Regions from separate parts of the Bacteroides coprosuis genome, predicted to be linked through region 4. Evidence: riboswitches for the same ligand, from Rfam matches in the RefSeq annotation. Region 4 holds a riboswitch; each other region holds the start of a gene.
The links. Region 4 has a riboswitch for cobalamin ahead of K8V80_RS09295 (TonB-dependent receptor). Riboswitches for the same ligand answer to the same signal wherever they lie in the genome.

Region 1 (5,007 bases), on a different contig from region 4:
GAAGGTCTTCTTTCTTTCCACTTAGGCATACCCAACGGAATGGACCATATCCATAATCAAATAGTTTAGGACCCATAATATCTTCTACATAACTAGGCCAGATAAATCCATCTTTTTCATCTATTCCATTCTTGGAGATTTCTTTTACGCCAGCATCATAAATAGCTTTCATAAAAGAGTTTCCATAATCGAAGAAGTAGGTTCCTTTGGCTACTAACTTCTCAATTACATGGAAGTGACGAACCAATGTTTCATCTACCAACTGATTGAATTTCTTAGGATTTTCTTCTAATAAGCGAGTTCTCTCTTCAAAGCTAATGCCCACAGGACAGTAACCTCCCTCATACACAGCATGACAAGAAGTTTGGTCTGATAAAAGTTCGATATGAATATTGTTTTCTACAGCATATTCGAGCAAGTCTACAATATTACCATGATAAGCTATAGAGCTAGCTTCTTTCTTAGCCATAGATTCTTGGGCTAAACGGAAAGCTTCTGGAATTTCTTCGGCAATATGGCTTACCCAACCTTGATCATAACGAGTTTGTATTCGAGAAGAGTCAACTTCAGCAATAATGGCTGTAGCACCTGATATTTCTGCTGCTTTGGGTTGAGCTCCACTCATACCTCCTAGTCCAGAAGAGACAAATAAGTGTCCTCTCAAATCTCCATCCTCGGGTACACCTAGTTTCATTCTACCCGCATTTAGCAATGTATTAAATGTTCCGTGAACAATTCCTTGAGGTCCGATATACATCCATCCACCAGCAGTCATCTGACCATAATTGGCTACACCCATTTGTGCAGCAATGTGCCAATCGTGCTGATTATCAAACATACCAATCATCATTGAGTTGGTAAGGATTACTCTTGGAGCCTCTGGTTTCGATTTAAATAAGCCTAGAGGATGTCCAGATTCTAATACAAGTGTCTGATCTTCGGTTAGTACTTCAAGATATTGTTTTATTAGTTGGTATTGCATCCAGTTTTGGCATACCTGACCCGTTTCACCGTAGGTTACCAATTCATAAGGATATAGAGCCACATCGAAGCAAAGATTATTATCAATCATGACTTGAAAGGCTTTTCCTTCTACACATTTACCTTTATATTCATCAATCGATTTAGCCTTTAAATCTCCTTGAGGTCTGTATCGGTATCCATAAATTCTACCATGAGTATGAAGCTCTTCTAAGAATTCAGGAGCTAACTCTTTATGTAAGTTTTTAGGAATATAGCGTAATGCATTTTTTAACGCTATTTCTGTCTGTGCTTTTGTAAGCGTGTATCCCCTATTGGGAGCACGTCTTATACCCTCAACAAAACTAGGGTATTTAGGTAGTTCGGTTGATAGTGATATATTCATAATATTCGAATTTAAGTGTTGTAGGAAAGATATAAACTTTTTAACAGAAAAAGTAGTAATCCGATTAAAAAAGTTATAATTATTCAACTGATATAGAATGACTTAAACAAGCTTTTTAGCTGCATATAAAAACGAATTGTCAGCAGAAATAAAGAAGAAGTAACTTTAAACTCATATTTAAATTAAATTTCTATTGATATGATATTATAATCGCTTCAATTCTTTCTCTAAACTTTTTTTAAACAAGAAGAATATAGGCAAGAGAAGGAAAAGCTTAGCTTATAATTCACCCCTAAAACGAGTATCCATAAGAACCTCTTTAGTTCTTGATACAATGAATACTTTTCTTCTCTATTCTCTGTTACACTTCACAACAAAATACTACTTACTATATATTATAATAAGGTCTTAAAGCTTTTATATCTAATCGAACCCCATAAGACTTCTCTTCCAATGCGAAATTTAAAGAGAAGTCTCATTTTATTTTTGTTTGAATATCTTCCTCAATATTAAAAAAAATGACAGTAATTCGTCCTTTTCTTCTATCATTTAATTACTCTCTATCTCTCGTAATTTAAAGTCCAACAACTTCCCTAAGTTCTTCATTTATAACAAATAAACATCACTATTTGTAAAATATACTTAAAAATAAAGACTTTGTTAAAATAACACATAATCACTATTCATTAATAATCAATCTATTAAGAAATATTCTATTTTTATTTGTAAATAAACATTAATATCTATCTTTGTAATCGTTTTGGTAATCGGATACAATTTCAAATCTCCGATGTAAGGGAATCCAGTGAGATACTGGAGCTGTACCTGCAGCTGTAAATCCTCATTATGTTAGTTGAATTGCCGCAACACTGTGTAAAAATAAACATGGGAAGTTTTTCAACTAGAGGAAAGCCAGAAGACCTGCCAGATAATTAAGAAAACACCAAGCTTCCAGGATTTGAAGTCAATGTGCATTACACAAATAATGTATTCCTACTTTATTCTCCACTGAGGAAACTCGATGTTTTTATATTAGATCAATTATTAATATAAAACAGAGATGCTCAACTTATTTACGCCCTCATTATTTCGATTATCGAAGTTTTACCTTTTATGTATATCAAGCTATTTATTAGTTGATAGGCACAAACCCTTAATAGACTGAACTCAAAATTACAAACATTCCTCCATACGTAATCCATAAAACAATCAACTACGAATGAAATACGTTCTACTCTTTTTATCCTTTTTCTTCACTATTCCTGCTTTCTCTCAAAGTAATTATACGATTTCGGGACAAGTAAAAGACACCAAAGGCAACCCTATTTCTCAAGCTCTTATCGTGGATAGTAAAAAGAATAAAGGTACTTATACTAACGATAAAGGATATTATCAGATTGATCTACAAGTTGGTAAAAACACTCTTACTGCCACTTGCTTTGGCTATAAAGATGCCTCTATAACTCTTCAGGTAAGTAGAAATGAGGTAGTAAACTTTCAATTGAAGGAGCAACCTCTCCTACTCCAAGATGTACAAGTTTATGGGAAGTCGAAGAGCCTGCAAACCCGTGAAGGAGTTTTTGCCGTGAATGCTCTTGATGTGAAACCCATCATCAGCAACCTGAATAATCTCAACACTTTAGTGGGAAGAAGTTCGGGTATTAAAGTACGTGAAGATGGGGGTGTAGGTGCCAATTTTGATTTAACTATCAATGGTTTATCGGGCAATGCCATACGCTATTTTATTGATGGTGTGCCTCTTTCATCTATGGGAAGTGGCATCAATTTATCCAATTTACCAATCAACATTGTAGATCGTATTGAAGTTTATAAGGGTTCTGTACCTGTTGAACTAGGTTCTGATGCTCTAGGTGGAGCAATCAATATCATCACCAAAAATGATATACAAGATTACTTAGATGTTTCCTATGGGATAGGTTCATTTGATACGCACAAAGCCGACTTGAGTGGACAATATACTCTTGCTAAAACAGGTATTATCATAAAGCCAACTCTAGGACTCAACTTTTCCAAGAACAACTATAAGATGAAGAATGTAGAAGTATGGAACAAAGAAGAACAAGAATTTCAAGAAATAGATACGAAGCGTTTTCACGACAAATACTTCTCTGCCTTTGGAAAGGTTGAAGTTGGGGTTACTCGCAAAAGATGGGCAGATAGTTTCTTCATTTCTGCTTCAGCCTCATCTATCAATAAGCAACTCCAAACGGGTTCGGTACAAACATTTGTTTACGGTAAAGCAAAGAGAGAGAATGAGGCTTACACCCTTGCTGCTCATTATAAAAAACAAAACTTTATTGTTCGCAAATTAGCAGCAGATCTCACTCTATCGCACTCGTGGGATAAATCTATGGTAGTAGATACTGCCTACAGAAAATACAGTTGGGATGGTAGTTACCAAGAGAGTTCAAGAAATGAAATATTAGGAAGAAGAAAGTCTATCCGACATATCAAACGACCCAAAACTCATCTCCGTTCCAACTTTAATTACAAGTTGAACCCTAGTCATAATCTAAACTTAAATTATCTCTTAAACCGAACAAGTAACGACAGATATGATGAGCTAGATGAAGAGTTTGAACCCTCAAAGGATAAGTTAACAAAACACATTATAGGGCTATCCTATCAACAGAATTTCTGGAAAGAGAAGTTATCTAATACCTTTTTCGCAAAGAATTATATCAACCACCTATCAATAGGGCAAACTGATTTGTCGTGGATTACAGGTTCTAAAGATGTTCCACAATCTTCTACAACCAACAACTGGGGTTATGGACTAGCTAGCCGATTGAATATCTTTCAAGCCTTGGCCATCAAGGCTTCTTATGAGCATAGTGTACGCCTTCCTCTTTCCAGAGAATATCTGGGTAATGGAACAACAATCTATCCCAATTTCAGTCTAAAGCCTGAAAACAGTAATAATATAAATTTCGGACTCTTTGGTTCGATAGGTTCGCCCAATGCGCATCAACTCACTTATGAAGGCAATTATTTTATTCGAGATGTAAAAGATTACATCCGACTAGTGGTAACAGATGCAGAGGGAACAAGTCAGTATAGCAACGTAAAAAATGTAAAGATTAATGGAGTTGAAGGAGAATTAAGATACGATTATGCAGATATCATACAGGTGGTATTCAATAGCACTTACGTAGATGAGAAGAACACTTCTAAGTATATGCTCAATGGCAAACCCGATATTACTTATAAGAACAGAATCCCCAATCACCCATGGCTATACAGCAATTTTGAATGCAGCTATAAGTTAAAAAACTTATTTGGCAATGCAGACAATCACTTAAAGTTGGCTTATTACTTTCAATACGTGCATTGGTTTTACCTTACGTGGGAAGGGTATGGCTCTTTGGAAAGTAAATCGACTATCCCTACACAATGTACTAGCGATCTGCAATTATCATACTCTTTCCACCAAAACAGATACAATGTATCGCTTGAGTGCAATAATATATTCGACAAATTGGTTTACGACAATTTCATGTTGCAGAAACCTGGTCGTTCTTTCTTTTGCAAATTCAGACTATTTATAAATTAAAATCAAACACATGAAAACATCAAAATTTTATGCGTATGCACTTACTTTTTTATTATCAAGTGCATTT
Region 2 (5,007 bases), on a different contig from region 4:
ACAGTGATTACTTTCTGCCTCTGTGCCGTCCATTTATTCATGACTTCTATCTTATTCGAAGCATTAATGACAGCATAGAGTTTGTTCCCGTAAATCTTTAAATCATTCCCTACATCACCCAGTTCTTTGATTGCATTGGGGTTGAGTTCAGAGTAGATATCGGTAGAGTAGTAACCCGTACGGTAATCAAAATAATCAATGCTAGCTCGGTTCATTCCCATATTACCTTCATTGAGAATATAGAAGCCCAAAGTCTTAGAATCTGGACGAGGGTACGCCACTTGTTCTTTATTGGACTTAAAAATATATTCATCCTTTCTACATGAAGGAAGTAGAAAAACAGATGCTAAAGCAAGAATGAAAAGAGTGTAGTTTCTCATAATTCTATCCCTATAATAAATTTAAATGTTCGCCCAGGCATGGGGTAATTGTAGATTACTTCGTATTGCTGATCAAATAGATTGTTTACTTCTACAGATGCATTCGCCTTCAGTTTACTGAATTGGAACTGTTTTTGAAGGGCAATATCATGTGTGTACCAAGGCTGGACTTTATTTTTCTCAATATTGTTAAAGGCTCCATTATAGCGTTCGCCAACATAGAAGAAGCTATAGTTCAAATTCCATGATTTGTAAGAAGCCGAGCAGATGGCAGAACCACTATGCCAAGGTGTATAAGGTATCTGATCGCCATAGGAAGAGAGAGGTAGTCCAAAAATCTTCGTATAATCTTTCTGCTCCGAATAAGCATAACTTAGGTTTGTCGCCACTTGAATAGCTCCGAAATGCATATCCAAGGCAGCAGAGGCTTCAACTCCTTTCCCTTTCACTTTTCCTACATTGCTCATCATCCATCGGAAGAGGTTTCCTGTGGGGGCAGCAATTATCTTATCGGTTGTACGGGTAAGATAGGCATCTGTTTGAATAGAAAACTTATCGAATACTGAATGACGGAAAGGGAGATTATAGGTAAACCCTAGATTCACCTGATTCACATATTCGGGATTCAAAGCCGATGAGCCAACTTGTGTATAGTACAAATCATTAAATGTAGGCATTCTGAATACTCGCTTGGCAAAAGCTCTTACATTGAAATCATGATTCTGAAAAGGTTTATAACCCAAGAACACGGCTGGACTGAATTCCTTTTTATTGGGACCCGCAGCTCCGTTTCTCACGGTTTCGTGCACAAAGGCTCCATTTACACTGACCATTGCCTTGAACTTACCCAAGTTAAGTGAAGTAGCCAATGCACCCAATAACGTATAGCGTGTAGGGTATGCAAAGGCTGTAGATATTCCCAAGCGAGTAGCATTGAGCTTATTCCACTGAAAATCTGCCGAGGCAGATACATCCCACCAATCGGTAATATTGTACATATTAATTACAGAGGCATAGATTTCTTGCTGGTAATAGGTATCGTCAAACTGAGCACTTTCTGTGACTACATCGCCCAATACGTGTGTGGTATCTCGAGCAATATAATTCATCTTATCAAAGGCATATTTACCTTTGAACTGGAAATGGTATTGATCTGAAAAATCTTTGGTGAACTCTCCTTGGGCAAAGAAGTTCTTATCCTTCTGTCTAAAGCCATCATCAAATTTGTTGGCTACTATTGCACCAGGCGCACCTCGGTTGGAATCGTAATAATAAGCTTTGGCAGACCATCCTCCATCTTCTATTCTTCCAAAGAAGGCAGTTTCTAAACGATAAGCTTCTACATCACTGTTTGTACGAGTGGCAGTAGTATCGTAGGCCAAAGTACCATCTAAGTTCTTTCGTTTATATCGAAATTTATAACGACCATTTGTTTTGGTCATCTCCCCACTCGCACTCATAGTAACGGAAGGTGAAATACGCTGTTCTACACGAAAAGAGGGATTTATAAAATCGATAGACATCGCTTTGTAACGAAGAATAACATTAGTCTTCTTATCTCCCACAAAGCGTGGACGTTTGGTTTTTAAGTAAACCGTTGAGGCAGCACTAAAGTCTTTGGCCGATTGAAAGATATCGCTCTTCTGACCATTATAAAGGGAGAGCTCTTCCATATCATCTAGTGAATATTTCCCTAAATCGATGACTCCATTTTGTGCATTATTTAGCTCTATTCCATCATAGAATACCCCCACATGGTGACTACCCATATTACGGACATCTATTGTCTTCAAGCCACCAATACCTCCATAGTCTTTTACTTGAATACCCGAGAAGTAACGAAGTGCATCTGCTACACTATGCACGCTGAGTGTTTGAAGTATGTCTCCTGATAGCTTTTGAACAGGAATTATCTCTTCGAAAGGTTTTGCCGTAATCACTACCTCCTGTAAATACTGGAGGCTGTCTAGTTTATTTTGGGCATAATGGGTACAAGGAAAGGCACATAGCATACCTCCCAATAATATTTTTTTAATATTATTCATTCTTCTAGTGTATGTTTGTTTTACAAACTACAGCCAACGGGGATAGAGATTTAAAGATATAATTCAAGTAGAGGATAAAAGTATTTACAGCTTACTCCTATCATAAATGTCTTAAAGCTCTAGTCCCAGAAAGCTTTGTAACTTATATTATTGGCAGGTCTTCTGACTTTTTCTCTCTTTAAATAGCCTTCCCATCGCGTATCAGACAGTGGCTCAAGCGGTATTTAAAGTAATTAATTAAGAATTACAGCAGCGGGTCTGTTCAGGATTTACACCTGATTCCCTTTTCAATGACGAAATAATAGATTTCTATTTCGCATCACCAATAACGCAGCTAAGGTATGAAATTTATAAAGTAAATAACAACTATTTACAATTTAATTGAGCAGAAAAAAATCCTATCGAGTACTCATGTAAAGCCATTGCAAGGCTCTTTTGGGCTACTTATACTCTTCCAAAAAAGATCTTTTGAGAACAAGATTAGTTCGTTAAAATTACGATCAGGATTCATCTGTCATTTATTCTCGAATCAATACTCAAAATATAACATCAGAAAAAGATTTTATTGAGCAATTAGTCAAAACACAATGTAAAGATTTTGATTTCTTTTTTACAACTAACAGATTGTTATTCATATTAATTTAAAAGCAGAAATACGTATTTAAATACAAATATGTTGCAAAACATGTATTCCATTAACTTAACGATTTAGCCGTTACACATTTCCACCAATAAAGACACATAAGCGTACTATAGTAGCAATTATAGAGTTTTATATGACAGAATATCACTCTCTTTAAATAATCAAAAAGTTTTACATATATTCAAGAATTGTATCAAATAGTAAAAAAAGTTTAATTGCTTTGCTCTTTATATTGTAAAATATCGTAAATTATTTGCACTTAATAAATATTTATAGACTTTTGCACGTTTTATTTTTTATTACACACATATACGAAAAGACAAGATGAATAAATCGAGACACTTTAATCCTTAATTATTAACTAAAAATTACACTCTGCTTATGCTAATCTTTATTTCTCAAGAAGAACTGTTGGAGTCGGTTAGACACATCAACAACACCTATTTAGGACCCATTCTTATTGTGTTCTTATTGGGTGCAGGCTTGTACTACACTATTCGCTTACATTTTATTCAGCGTCATGTGTTCCGAGCCTTTCGATTAACTTTTAAAGGAGCATTCAAGAGATGTAAAGCTACCAAAGCAGAAGGAATGAGTCAGTTTCAAGCTTTATCTACCGCTGTCGCTGCTCAGTTGGGTACTGGTAATATCATAGGTGTAGCAACCGCGATTGCTGCGGGTGGTCCAGGTGCTGTGTTTTGGCTCTGGGTAAGTGCACTTGTAGGTATGGCAACCAACTATGCCGAAGCTGTTTTATCGCAGTTATATAAAACATCCATTGATGGACATGTGGTAGGTGGTCCTGCCTATTATATATTAAAAGGATTGAAGAGTAAATTCTTAGCTACCTTTTTTGCCATAGTAGCAGTTATCGTATTGGGATTTATGGGCACCATTGTTCAGTCCAATTCTATTTGCTTAACACTGACCAATGTTCTCCCCGTTAAATCTATTTATATCGGTATTGTTGTGGCTATCATTGTTGGATTCATTCTTATCGGTGGTATCACACGTATTGCTGCTTTTGCTGAAAAAGTAGTACCTATTATGGCTTGTATCTACATCACGGGCGGACTTATTGTGATTGGTATGAATTACGAACACGTGGTACCCGCTATTGAGTCTATATTTGTAGGGGCTTTCTCTCCTCAAAGTTTAGGTGGTGGTGTACTGGGTATTACCATTATGAAAGCTATGCGATATGGTATATCTAGAGGTTTATTCTCCAATGAAGCTGGTATTGGTACAACTCCACACGCTCATGCCGTAGCCAAAGTAAAGCATCCTTACGAACAAGGTATGATGGCTTTGGTGGGTGTTGGGACCAACTTTATAGTTTGTACAATCTCTGCTTTAATTGTACTAGTTACAGGAACCCACCTTACCAATTCGGGTGCAGATGCTGCCCAAGCCTCTTTTGGAACAGCTTTTGGAGAAGGTGGATTAATATTTGTTGCAGTAACCCTCTTCTTCTTCTCACTCACAACGATAGTGGGCTGGTATTTCTTTGCCGCTCAAAACCTACGTTATTTAATTGGAGAAAAATGCATCACACCTTTCCGTATGATGGTAGTTGCAGTTGTTGTGGTAGGTTCTATTCTTCAAGTAGAATTGGTATGGGAGTTAACCGATGCTTTTAATGTCTTCTTGGTAGTTCCCAATATTATAGCCTTGCTCCTACTTTCTCCTAAAGTAATAGAGCAAACTAGAAAGCTAGCAAAGGCTATTAAAGATAAACAAATGTAATAGAGTTCTTTCTCATTGGAGGTTTGATACTTCAATTACCCGAAAGAACATTACACAGAAATATCGTTTCTTCACAGCCTATTTTAAAGCCTAAAAAGTCCTATCGAACATCTGCGAGATAGGACTTTTTTTAATAAATTCAGTTGCATACTTATAAGATGGTAAAATGTATATCTATTCAGTATTTTTAGGT
Region 3 (5,007 bases), on a different contig from region 4:
TTATGTTTAAATATTTTGACGCAAAAGATAGAGAATAGAACTGTAATAATAGCAAGTTGCATCAGAAAGTAAATTTCGGGCATAACAGAATAGAACAGCCCTGAAACCAAATACAATATAAAACAGGTAATCGTAAGCTTCGTCGTTTTAAATAAAGCTGGCCCCATTTTGCTTATGGGTACATCTCCGAAAAGTATATTCATAGCAGGTTAGTTTAAGGTTATATACATTACTTATATTTCAATATGCGGCATTACCAATAGTTGAATTTAGGATGAATAAGCAGTGTGTTCAAGCCGTTACATTACATCTTAATCCAACTTCTTCTATCATTTATTCCAGAAGAGAATAATACACCGAACTAAATATACTTATAACCAATCATTTAAGCCAATTTTAGGGGTAGATAAATGTTTACAAATAAGAGATAAAGCATTTGATAGTTTGTAAAAGCTCTATTAAATGGTCTATAAATCAGGGGTCGGATAGCTTTAAGAATGTGAATAAAATCAACAAATAGAACATTTATATATAAAAAAAGACTAGAAGAATAATCTTTTTAGATGATCTGTATGTTTACTAAACAAGACCTCATGTCAAACATAGTAACTGAGGAGAAACAAATGAAACATTTTTATTTACTTTTTAGTCTATTTCTGTGCCTTTCATGTTCTCAAACTAGAGATCCAAATCAAGAGTTGAGAGATTATCTTAATTTCAATTTAGGTGGCACCCATTACGAGATTGTTCATGTTGAGGAGCCTGATAGTTCCTATTCACCACTTAGCAGCTTGCTGGGTTCTCGTTATTATATGAGAGATACAAATATGAAATTCCAATTAAGGCACAAACAGCTTATTGTAGATGATGTTACTAATAATCATTGGAGCGATGATTTACAATTGACAATGCAAAAGTCCGATTCTATTATAAAGAAATATCATAAAGCTGCTCAGCAAGAGTATGCTAAATATCTGCTTCCTAAGCGTGAACAGCCTATTCCAAATTGTAAAATAAGAAAAGCCACCCTTATAATCAGTGGTGATACGGTACATGGACAATTTTTCTATAATGCAGATGGCAAAACAATAGGTCACTGCATCACTCGCATCGAAAAATATATGAATGATGTAGAAGAAGAATATAAAAAATGGGGACTTATACGCTATAGTGCCGAGCTAGATCTAGAAAAACTAGCTAGTGAGCACAGGCATTAACTCATTCTTTTCATTTTAAATAAGAATAAAGGCTACCTAATTGGTGGCTTTTTTCTTTTACATAAAGTTCAAACAAACGCAATATTTCAACACGCAAGACAAAACTTTAATTCTTTTCATTTACTTAAAGTCTCTATTTATAGGCACTAGTAGAAAACTTTGTAAAAACAAGTCCAATCATATAGGCACTAAAAATACTGACAAACAGAATTACTTATAAAGAAAAGTTTCTATATTTGCCACCATGATGGTGCTTTTCTAGCTATTCTACTAGAGAAGTAAAAGAGAATCCAGTGAAAATCTGGAACAGTACCCGCTACTGTAAGTTCGTAAGAATCTTTGTAATCTTCATTGCCACTGTTACCATTAGAGTAATGGGAAGGCTTACAAAGTGAACAAGTCAGGAAACCTGCCATCAGCATTCAACATGCATTATTTTAAAAATTCCCGGGGAAAGGAATTTTGTAAAACACTATTATAATATCACTTATGAAACACAAAATGTTTAGAGTGTCGATGGACACTTGTCGCAAGGCTGCGTTGTGCCTTCTTGCGACTTGCTCAGGTGCGACTTATGCTCAACAAAAGAGCTTAACCGATTCTATCTTCAAAATGCATGAGATAGAAGTATGTGCTGATAAATACGTTGTACCCAAAATCAACAAACTACCTGTACCGCTACAGTTTATGCCCATTACAGTCAATTCTATCTCGGGAGAGCTTCTCGAAAACAGAAATATAGTAGATTTGAATGAGGCTGTAAAGTTTCTTCCCTCTACCCGACTGCGTACTACTTACGGAGGTTTTACACAGTTTTCTGTTCGTGGATTCGATCACACCCCTATTATGATAGATGGGGTACGTGATGAACGTACGTCAATTAATAATTCAGCTCCACTACCCGATTTAAGTTCTTGTGAGACTGTAGAATTAATTAAAGGACCAGCATCTGTGTTGTATGGACACTCGGTAGTTGGTGGTGTACTCAATGTAGTACGAAAGTCGCCTGTAGCCCAACCCTTAGTTAAGGCTAGAATGAGTTATGGAACATGGAATAATAAGCAATCCTCTATCGACTTGGGTGGCAAAGTTTATGGAAATATGAATTACCGAGCTACGCTAAATTACAGTGATAATGAAGGTTATAGACAAACCAACAACAAGAGATTCTCTGGATATTTAGCTCTAGGAGGGAAAATCAATGAACATCACTTTTTAGAGTTGAGAGGTGGTTTTAACAGAGATAAATACGGAACTGAAATAGGTTTGCCCGCCACTATGAAAAGCGATATCTATGATGCAAATGATAATGAAATCTACTTAAATAAGGATGAATCTCTTCCTGGATTAAACCCAAAATGGAGATACAATAATGAATCTGATTTCCTCAAGAACAAGGCAGAGAACCTCCAACTAACCTATACTTATACACACTCAGATGCCTTTAAGCTTGATAATCGTTTTTCATACAATCACGATATCATCGACTATTTCAGCACCGAGTCTATCCCCTATTTAGAAAGCGATAATCCTATTTACAAGCATTATTACCTTAAAGATAATAAAGGGACAAAAAAGTATATTTGTTTAGATACAGTGCAAATCACTTATCCTTTACGTTTTGCCTATGATGTGCATTCATACAATGAGCAACTAGAAGCTTCTGGAAGTATCCAGCTAAATAACGGAATGAAATACAACTACCTTGCAGGATATAATTTTGTGGCTTTCTTCCGTGAAAATTATCGTGGTTATGGAGGAGGTAAACCTTTGACTGATTTTATTGAAGGTCCTGGATTGTTTTCTAAAATTCCGGTAAATAATCCCCAAAGTATGGGCTATATGAAGCCTCACTTTGGTTTTGCGGGTGTAGCAGAAAGCTATACTCACGGTTTGTATATCCAAAACCTATTTGAGTTTTCAGATAAATTGAAAATGATGGTGGCTGGACGATTTGATTATTTTGCATACAAATATGCAAGTGCCGATGTGAAAGATTCCGAAAAGATGGGCTATACCAATCGCCAATCTTATGATAAGATGCACACTACAGCATTTACTTATCGTGCGGGACTAGTCTATTTACCCACAGAAAAGCTTTCTTTCTATGCTTCTTATGCCAATCTATACCTACCTTACAGAGATTTCCCTAATACAGATGCCACTATCTATATCAATGAAGATGGTGAACGATTCTACCCAACAGGCTCAAAGACTTTCAAACCTCAATCGGGCTTTCAAGCAGAGGTAGGTGGACGCTTTAAATGGAATCAATACCTTGAGGCTTCGGCAAGCTTATTCTACATTCGTAAGAACAATGAAAAGAAAACCTTGGCAAGAAGATTTGAAGATCCAGAAGATGACAATATTTTAAAAACAGTTGTAGGTATTGTAGGTAGCACAGCCTCTCAAGGTCTTGAGTTAGAATTAAAATCAAACCCTCTACCTGGACTTTTCTTCAATGCGGGCTATGCCTTTACCGATGCAAAGATTCGTAAAATGAAAAAGACAGCTTTATTGCCATTAAACGATACCGAAAAAGGTTCTCTACTGCCTAATGCACCTCGTAATACTTTTGTTTTAGCTGGAGATTACACAGTTCAGAAAGGTATGCTACGCAATTTAGGGGTAAACATCACTGTTTCTTATATGGATAAAGTAGCTCACGACTTAGTTCGTACGGTGGAATTTGATCGCTACTGGTTAACAGATTTAGGTTTGGGCTACCGACTAGATAATGGAATTGGATTAGCTTTAAACGTGCGAAATGTATTTAACAAAAGCTACCACACTCAATCTTTGGGAAGACAACTTGTGCCAAGTGATCCTCGCAATATTATGGCTACTGTTTCTTATACTTTATAATAAGATATATTCATGTTTAAAAGATTATTATATTCATTACACAGAGTACTGGGAACTATTCTCAGTATTCTGTTTTTGATTTGGTTCTTGTCGGGTTTCGTGATGATCTATCACAGCTTTCCACAAGTGGGTGCAGCAGATCGATGGGACAAATTAGATCCTCTTTCTAGTAATCTTATACCTTTAGATTCACTAGATATTCCAACGAACGACTGGCGTGCCATTGAGCTTAAATCTATCACTCACAATCCTACTCTATATCTATCTTCTAAAGACACTACTTATACTTTATCTGTAAATGGTAGAGAGGTGGAGAGTGTAGATATATGGAGCTATGCAAAACGGTGGAGTATGGGTTCTATTGCTAAAGTGGATACGATGTATCATTTAGATCAGTGGAATCCCTTTTCTTCGCGAAGAGACCATTTTCCTCTTTATAAATTTTATTTTGATGACCCAGAAAAACATCAGCTCTATGTATCATCTCATACAGGAGAAGCACTACAGTTTACAAGCCAGTCGAGCCGAATCTGGTCATGGCTAGGCGCTATCCCACACTGGGTATATTTTACGAGTCTTCGACAAGATCTACAATTGTGGAAAGATGTAGTAATTGCTTTATCGGGTATCGGAGCAATTATGTGTCTTGTCGGTGGAATATGGGGTGTAGATATGTACATCAAAACCTACCGACGCAAACGAAAATGGGCTTCTCCTTATAAAAAGATAGCATATAAGTGGCATCACATCTTAGGATTCATCTTTGGCTTCTTTGTGTTTACGTTTGTCTTTAGTGGAATGATGTCTTTGTACTACGTACCTCAATGGCTTGTTCCCGTACAGAGCAAGGAGATTACAGTGCAACTGCAAAATAATAAACCACTCCCATTCGATTCTTATAAAGGAGACTATACAGAGTTAATTA
Region 4 (5,007 bases):
AGTATATCCATATTTAGACGCTTTAGAGTTGAGCCCATCAATATACCTCACCTCTTTGGTAGGGGCTATTCCCATACACGAGGAAAGAAATAAAAAGAAAAGGAGCCAAGAATATAAGGTAAAGCGAGGCTTCATGCGTCTTCATTCAAAAAGTTAATGATAATCAAAGATAAGAAAGCTTGATAGAAATATGAAAAATAAAAGATTTATCTATGGTAATAGAGTTTAAAAATAGAGTGTTAAATTAAAAAAGCTCTAATGCATTTAAAATCTTAAAAAGAATGAATACCTTGTAATATATTATATTATAGAGAGATATGCGTAAAAGTATAAAATCTAATAGATATAAGAATGATGAAATATCTATAATAAGTTTTTTATAATACTTTTAGAAGTTATACCTTTGTATGCGAATTAACAAATAGTAATAACTATTCAAAAAATGAGCCAAACAACTCCCTTTATGGTTTTCTCGGGTACCAACTCGAGATATCTTGCAGAGAAAATCTGCCAAAGCCTAGATTGTCCTCTTGGTAACATGAATATTACTCACTTTGCTGACGGTGAGTTTGCTGTTTCATACGAAGAATCAATCCGTGGCGCAAACGTATTCTTAGTACAATCCACATTCCCTAACTCTGACAACTTAATGGAGCTGCTATTAATGATTGATGCAGCTAAAAGAGCCTCTGCAAAAAGTATTATTGCAGTAGTTCCTTACTTTGGTTGGGCACGTCAAGATAGAAAAGACAAGCCACGTGTCTCAATTGGAGCGAAATTAGTTGCCGACTTGCTTACCGTAGCTGGTATAGACCGTCTAATCACAATGGACTTACATGCTGACCAAATTCAAGGTTTCTTCAACACTCCAGTTGACCACCTTTATGCTTCAGCCGTATTCATCCCTTACATCAAATCTCTTCAATTAGAAGATTTAGTTATTGCTACTCCTGACGTTGGAGGTTCTAAACGTGCTAATACTTACTCTAAGTACCTAGGCGTTCCTTTAGTGTTATGTAACAAAACAAGAGAAAGAGCCAATGAAGTTGCTTCTATGCAAATTATTGGTGATGTAAAAGGTAAAAACGTTATTCTAGTTGATGATATCGTTGATACAGCAGGTACTATTACAAAGGCTGCCAATGTAATGATCGAAGCAGGTGCAAAATCTGTTAGAGCTATTGCTAGCCACTGTGTAATGTCCGACCCTGCTAGTGAGCGAGTAACATCATCTGCACTTACAGAAATGATATTCACCAATAGTATCCCATTCTGTAAAAAGTGTTCCAAAGTGAAACAGCTTAGCATAGCAGATATGTTTGCAGAAACTATTAAGCGTGTAGTAAATAATGAATCCATCAGCTCTCAATACATTATTTAATTACGCGTTTTTTTATGCATTAAAAAATCCCGAAGCTTCTTCGGGATTTTTTGTTTAATATACCCCCGATTCTCTACTACCTAAAGAAGAGTTCTCATTCTTGGCATAGACAAACTATTATCTTGACACCGACATGCAATCGTCATGTCGGTGTCAAAGTAAATTCTCTATTTTATAAGTACTTCTTATTCAAGCAGATTCTCTTTATCATAAAAAAGAGTATTTCACCATTTTTATTTAGAAAATCACTCCTTAATAAAATAGCCTCAGCTAGTTTTAGAGTCTGGAAGAATCATAACTTTCTGCACCCCCTCATCGTCATAAAACCATACAATGAATAAAGACTTTTACACCTCCGCCATTCCTTACCCGATAACCCTCGATGAGACCAGAAACAGAGCTTCATACTAGCCATTGTATCATATATTACTCTTAAAATGAATAATACTCCTATTTTATTTTTAAATATCTAAATAATATTTAAATTTGCACCTGATTTTGGTGATTATAGAAGTCCACTAAAACTTTTATAATAAAAGGGAATTAAGTGAAAATCTTAAACAGACCCGCTGCTGTAATCTTCAACAGTCTTTAACCAATCGAATATCCACTGTCTTTTATAAAGATGGGAAGGATGCGTTAAAGATGAAGTAAGTCAGAAAACCTGCCAAGTCATTTTTTGTATTTAAGCTTTCGGGACATAGAGCTACTACATCCTGCTTTAGATATACATCTATATCTAAGGTATTCGATTATATACTTCTATCCACCCGCAGGCTTTATAATAAAACACTATGAAGACTAGCAGAAGTATTAGTTTATCCATTCTCTTACTCCTTTTTGGTGCTTTTCAAATCAAAGCACAGAGTAAATTAGACAGCATTCAACAATTGGGTGAGGTAGTAATTGTTGAAGAGTATATCCCCAAAGATATTATCCCCGTACAATCCCTAAAAGGCAAAGATTTAGAACGGCTCAATGCACATTCTATTGCAGATGCTTTACGCTATTTCTCAGGAGTACAACTGAAAGACTACGGAGGAATTGGTGGACTAAAAACCATCAATGTACGCAGTATGGGGAGCGAACACGTAGGGGTGTTCTTTGATGGAGTAGAAATAGGGAATGCCCAAAATGGAGTGGTAGATTTGGGACGATTTTCTCTCGACAACATCGAAACCATTTCTCTTTACAACGGTCAGAAAAGCTCTATCTTCCAACCAGCTAAAGACTTTGCCTCTGCCAGCTCGGTATATATGCGAACTAAAGTGCCTACTTTTGCAAAGGGTAAAAGGTACAATTTACACGCTACTTTCAAAACGGGTTCTTTTGGCTTAGCCAATCCTTCTCTACTCTGGGAGCAAGAACTTAGTAAAACCATAAAATCATCACTGAATGCAGATTATACGTATTCTAGTGGAAAGTATAGATTTAGATATAAAGTAATCAACAAACAAGATAACCGAGGAGCTTTTGATACCGTTGCTACTCGCCAAAATGGAGACGTAGAGTTTTTCCGTATCGAACATGGACTCTTTGGAAAACTCAAAAAAGGCGAGTGGAAAACTAAAATCTATTATTATGATTCCGAAAGGGGATATCCTGGTGCTATTGTTCGTCAAACTCCTGGTCTATACAAGAATGAAGATAGACAATGGGATAAAAATTTCTTTGTACAAGGTTCTTATGCTCAGCAGATTAGCCCTCGTTACCGAACTTCTTTAGTGGGGAAATATGCGTATGATTATCTCCATTATTTATCCGATCCCAAGAAAGATGAACAAGTAGTAATGAAGGTGGATAATAAATATATGCTCCATGAAGGCTATGTTTCTAGTTCAAATCTCATTACACTCACTCCATGGTGGACAGCCAATCTATCGGGCGACTTTCAGTGGAATAAGATGAATGCCAACCTCCATGAGTTTATATACCCACAACGCTTTTCGGGTTGGGTAGCCCTAGCAACCTCAATTCAGATAGATCACTTAAAAGTGCAGGCTAGCTTATTAGGTACTTTTATTCACGAAAAGATGAAAGAAGAGAAACAAGTTCGTAAAAACTGGGATCGATACACCCCTACTCTGATTGCATCGTACCAACCTTGGCTTAGTCAGGAACTATACCTCAGAGGATTCTATAAGAAAATATTTAGAATGCCTACTTTCAATGAAATCTACTTTGCTGTAATTGGTAGTGGAACGTCAAACCTGAAACCTGAATATGCTACTCAGTATAACATCGGGTTAACATATCAAAAATCATTCTTCCATCCTTTCTTTAAAGACTTTGAAGGTCAGGTAGATGCTTACTACAATGAAATTGAAGATAAGATTCTGGCTAAACCCGGTGGACAGCTCTTTAGATGGACGATGATGAACATCGGACTTGTAAAAATTAAAGGTGTTGATGTAGCTTTGGCTGCCACAGTAGAGCCCTTCAAAGATTTTTTATTGAATACTCGCTTAAATTATACTTACCAAAAAGCACAAGATTATTCTGATCCCGAGGAGATTACTTACAAAGGACAAATCAGCTATATCCCTTGGCATAGTGGATCGGCAGTTGTAAGTGCTCAGTACCGCAAATGGGATATGAGCTACAGCTTTATTTACTCGGGAGAGCGATATACAGAGAGTGCCAATATTCTAATTAATAAAGTGTTGGCTTGGTACACCAGTGACATCTCACTAGGTAGAAACTTCCATTGGGGTAAAAACGATTACAAAGTAACCCTAGAAGTCAACAATTTATTTAATCAACAATATGAAGTAGTAAGTCGCTACCCTATGCCAGGAACCAACTTCAAAGTCATATTAAAAGCTCATTTCTAAATCATCTGAATCATGAAAACTAAAACATTTCTATATTTAATTCTGCTTTTCATTCCTGCATTCATTATTACTTCTTGTCGAGGTGATGAAAACTACTTACTCTGGGCTGAACAAGAGCAAATCGCTCCGGGAGAAGTGGGAGAGATAAAAGGATTCTTCTTGCTCAATGAGGGGAATATGGGAAGCAACAAATCGACTCTCGACTATTTCGATTACGAGTCGGGTACTTATTTTAGAAACATCTACCCTACTGTGAACCCTCAAGTAACTCATAACCTGGGAGATGTAGGGAATGATATTCAGATTTATGGAGATAAACTTTATGCCGTAATCAACTGCTCTCACCTAGTTGAGGTAATGGATGTTTACACGGCTGAACATCTACATACCTTAGATATTACCAACTGCAGATACATTGTATTCGATAAAGACTATGCCTATGTCAGTTCGTACAATGGTCCTGTGCTTATCGACCCCGATGCACCTATTGGAACAGTGGTAAAGGTAGATACTCGTACTATGCAGATTGTAGATAAATGCGTTGTAGGTTATCAACCCGAAGAGATGGTGATTCACAACAACAAACTCTATGTGGCAAACTCAGGAGGGTATCGTGTACCCGAATACGACACCACAGTATCTGTAATAGACTTGGAGACTTTTACCGAAATCAAAAAGATAGAAGTAGGTATTAATCTACATCGTCTGGAACTAGATAATTATGGATACCTCTATGTATCCTCTCGTGGAGATTACAAAAAGATAGGCTCTAAAACATTCATCATTGATACT

Region 1: another riboswitch for cobalamin. It lies ahead of K8V80_RS02450 (TonB-dependent receptor); the one in region 4 lies ahead of K8V80_RS09295 (TonB-dependent receptor).
Region 2: another riboswitch for cobalamin. It lies ahead of K8V80_RS09370 (TonB-dependent receptor); the one in region 4 lies ahead of K8V80_RS09295 (TonB-dependent receptor).
Region 3: another riboswitch for cobalamin. It lies ahead of K8V80_RS04930 (TonB-dependent receptor); the one in region 4 lies ahead of K8V80_RS09295 (TonB-dependent receptor).

What each region holds. Positions count from the first base shown of each region.
Region 1 is NZ_DYYK01000038.1:1,552-6,558, reverse strand. It holds gene K8V80_RS02455 (urocanate hydratase) at 1-1,366, opposite strand, end outside; cobalamin riboswitch at 2,111-2,309, shown strand; gene K8V80_RS02450 (TonB-dependent receptor) at 2,586-4,940, shown strand; gene K8V80_RS02445 (hypothetical protein) at 4,951-5,007, shown strand, end outside.
Region 2 is NZ_DYYK01000154.1:8,814-13,820, forward strand. It holds gene K8V80_RS09365 (YncE family protein) at 1-380, opposite strand, end outside; gene K8V80_RS09370 (TonB-dependent receptor) at 377-2,425, opposite strand; cobalamin riboswitch at 2,561-2,767, opposite strand; gene K8V80_RS09375 (alanine/glycine:cation symporter family protein) at 3,450-4,814, shown strand.
Region 3 is NZ_DYYK01000082.1:17,972-22,978, forward strand. It holds gene K8V80_RS04920 (hypothetical protein) at 1-203, opposite strand, end outside; gene K8V80_RS04925 (hypothetical protein) at 594-1,217, shown strand; cobalamin riboswitch at 1,449-1,648, shown strand; gene K8V80_RS04930 (TonB-dependent receptor) at 1,707-4,082, shown strand; gene K8V80_RS04935 (PepSY domain-containing protein) at 4,095-5,007, shown strand, end outside.
Region 4 is NZ_DYYK01000153.1:4,585-9,591, reverse strand. It holds gene K8V80_RS09305 (DUF5112 domain-containing protein) at 1-75, opposite strand, end outside; gene K8V80_RS09300 (ribose-phosphate pyrophosphokinase) at 443-1,381, shown strand; cobalamin riboswitch at 1,864-2,067, shown strand; gene K8V80_RS09295 (TonB-dependent receptor) at 2,176-4,215, shown strand; gene K8V80_RS09290 (YncE family protein) at 4,228-5,007, shown strand, end outside.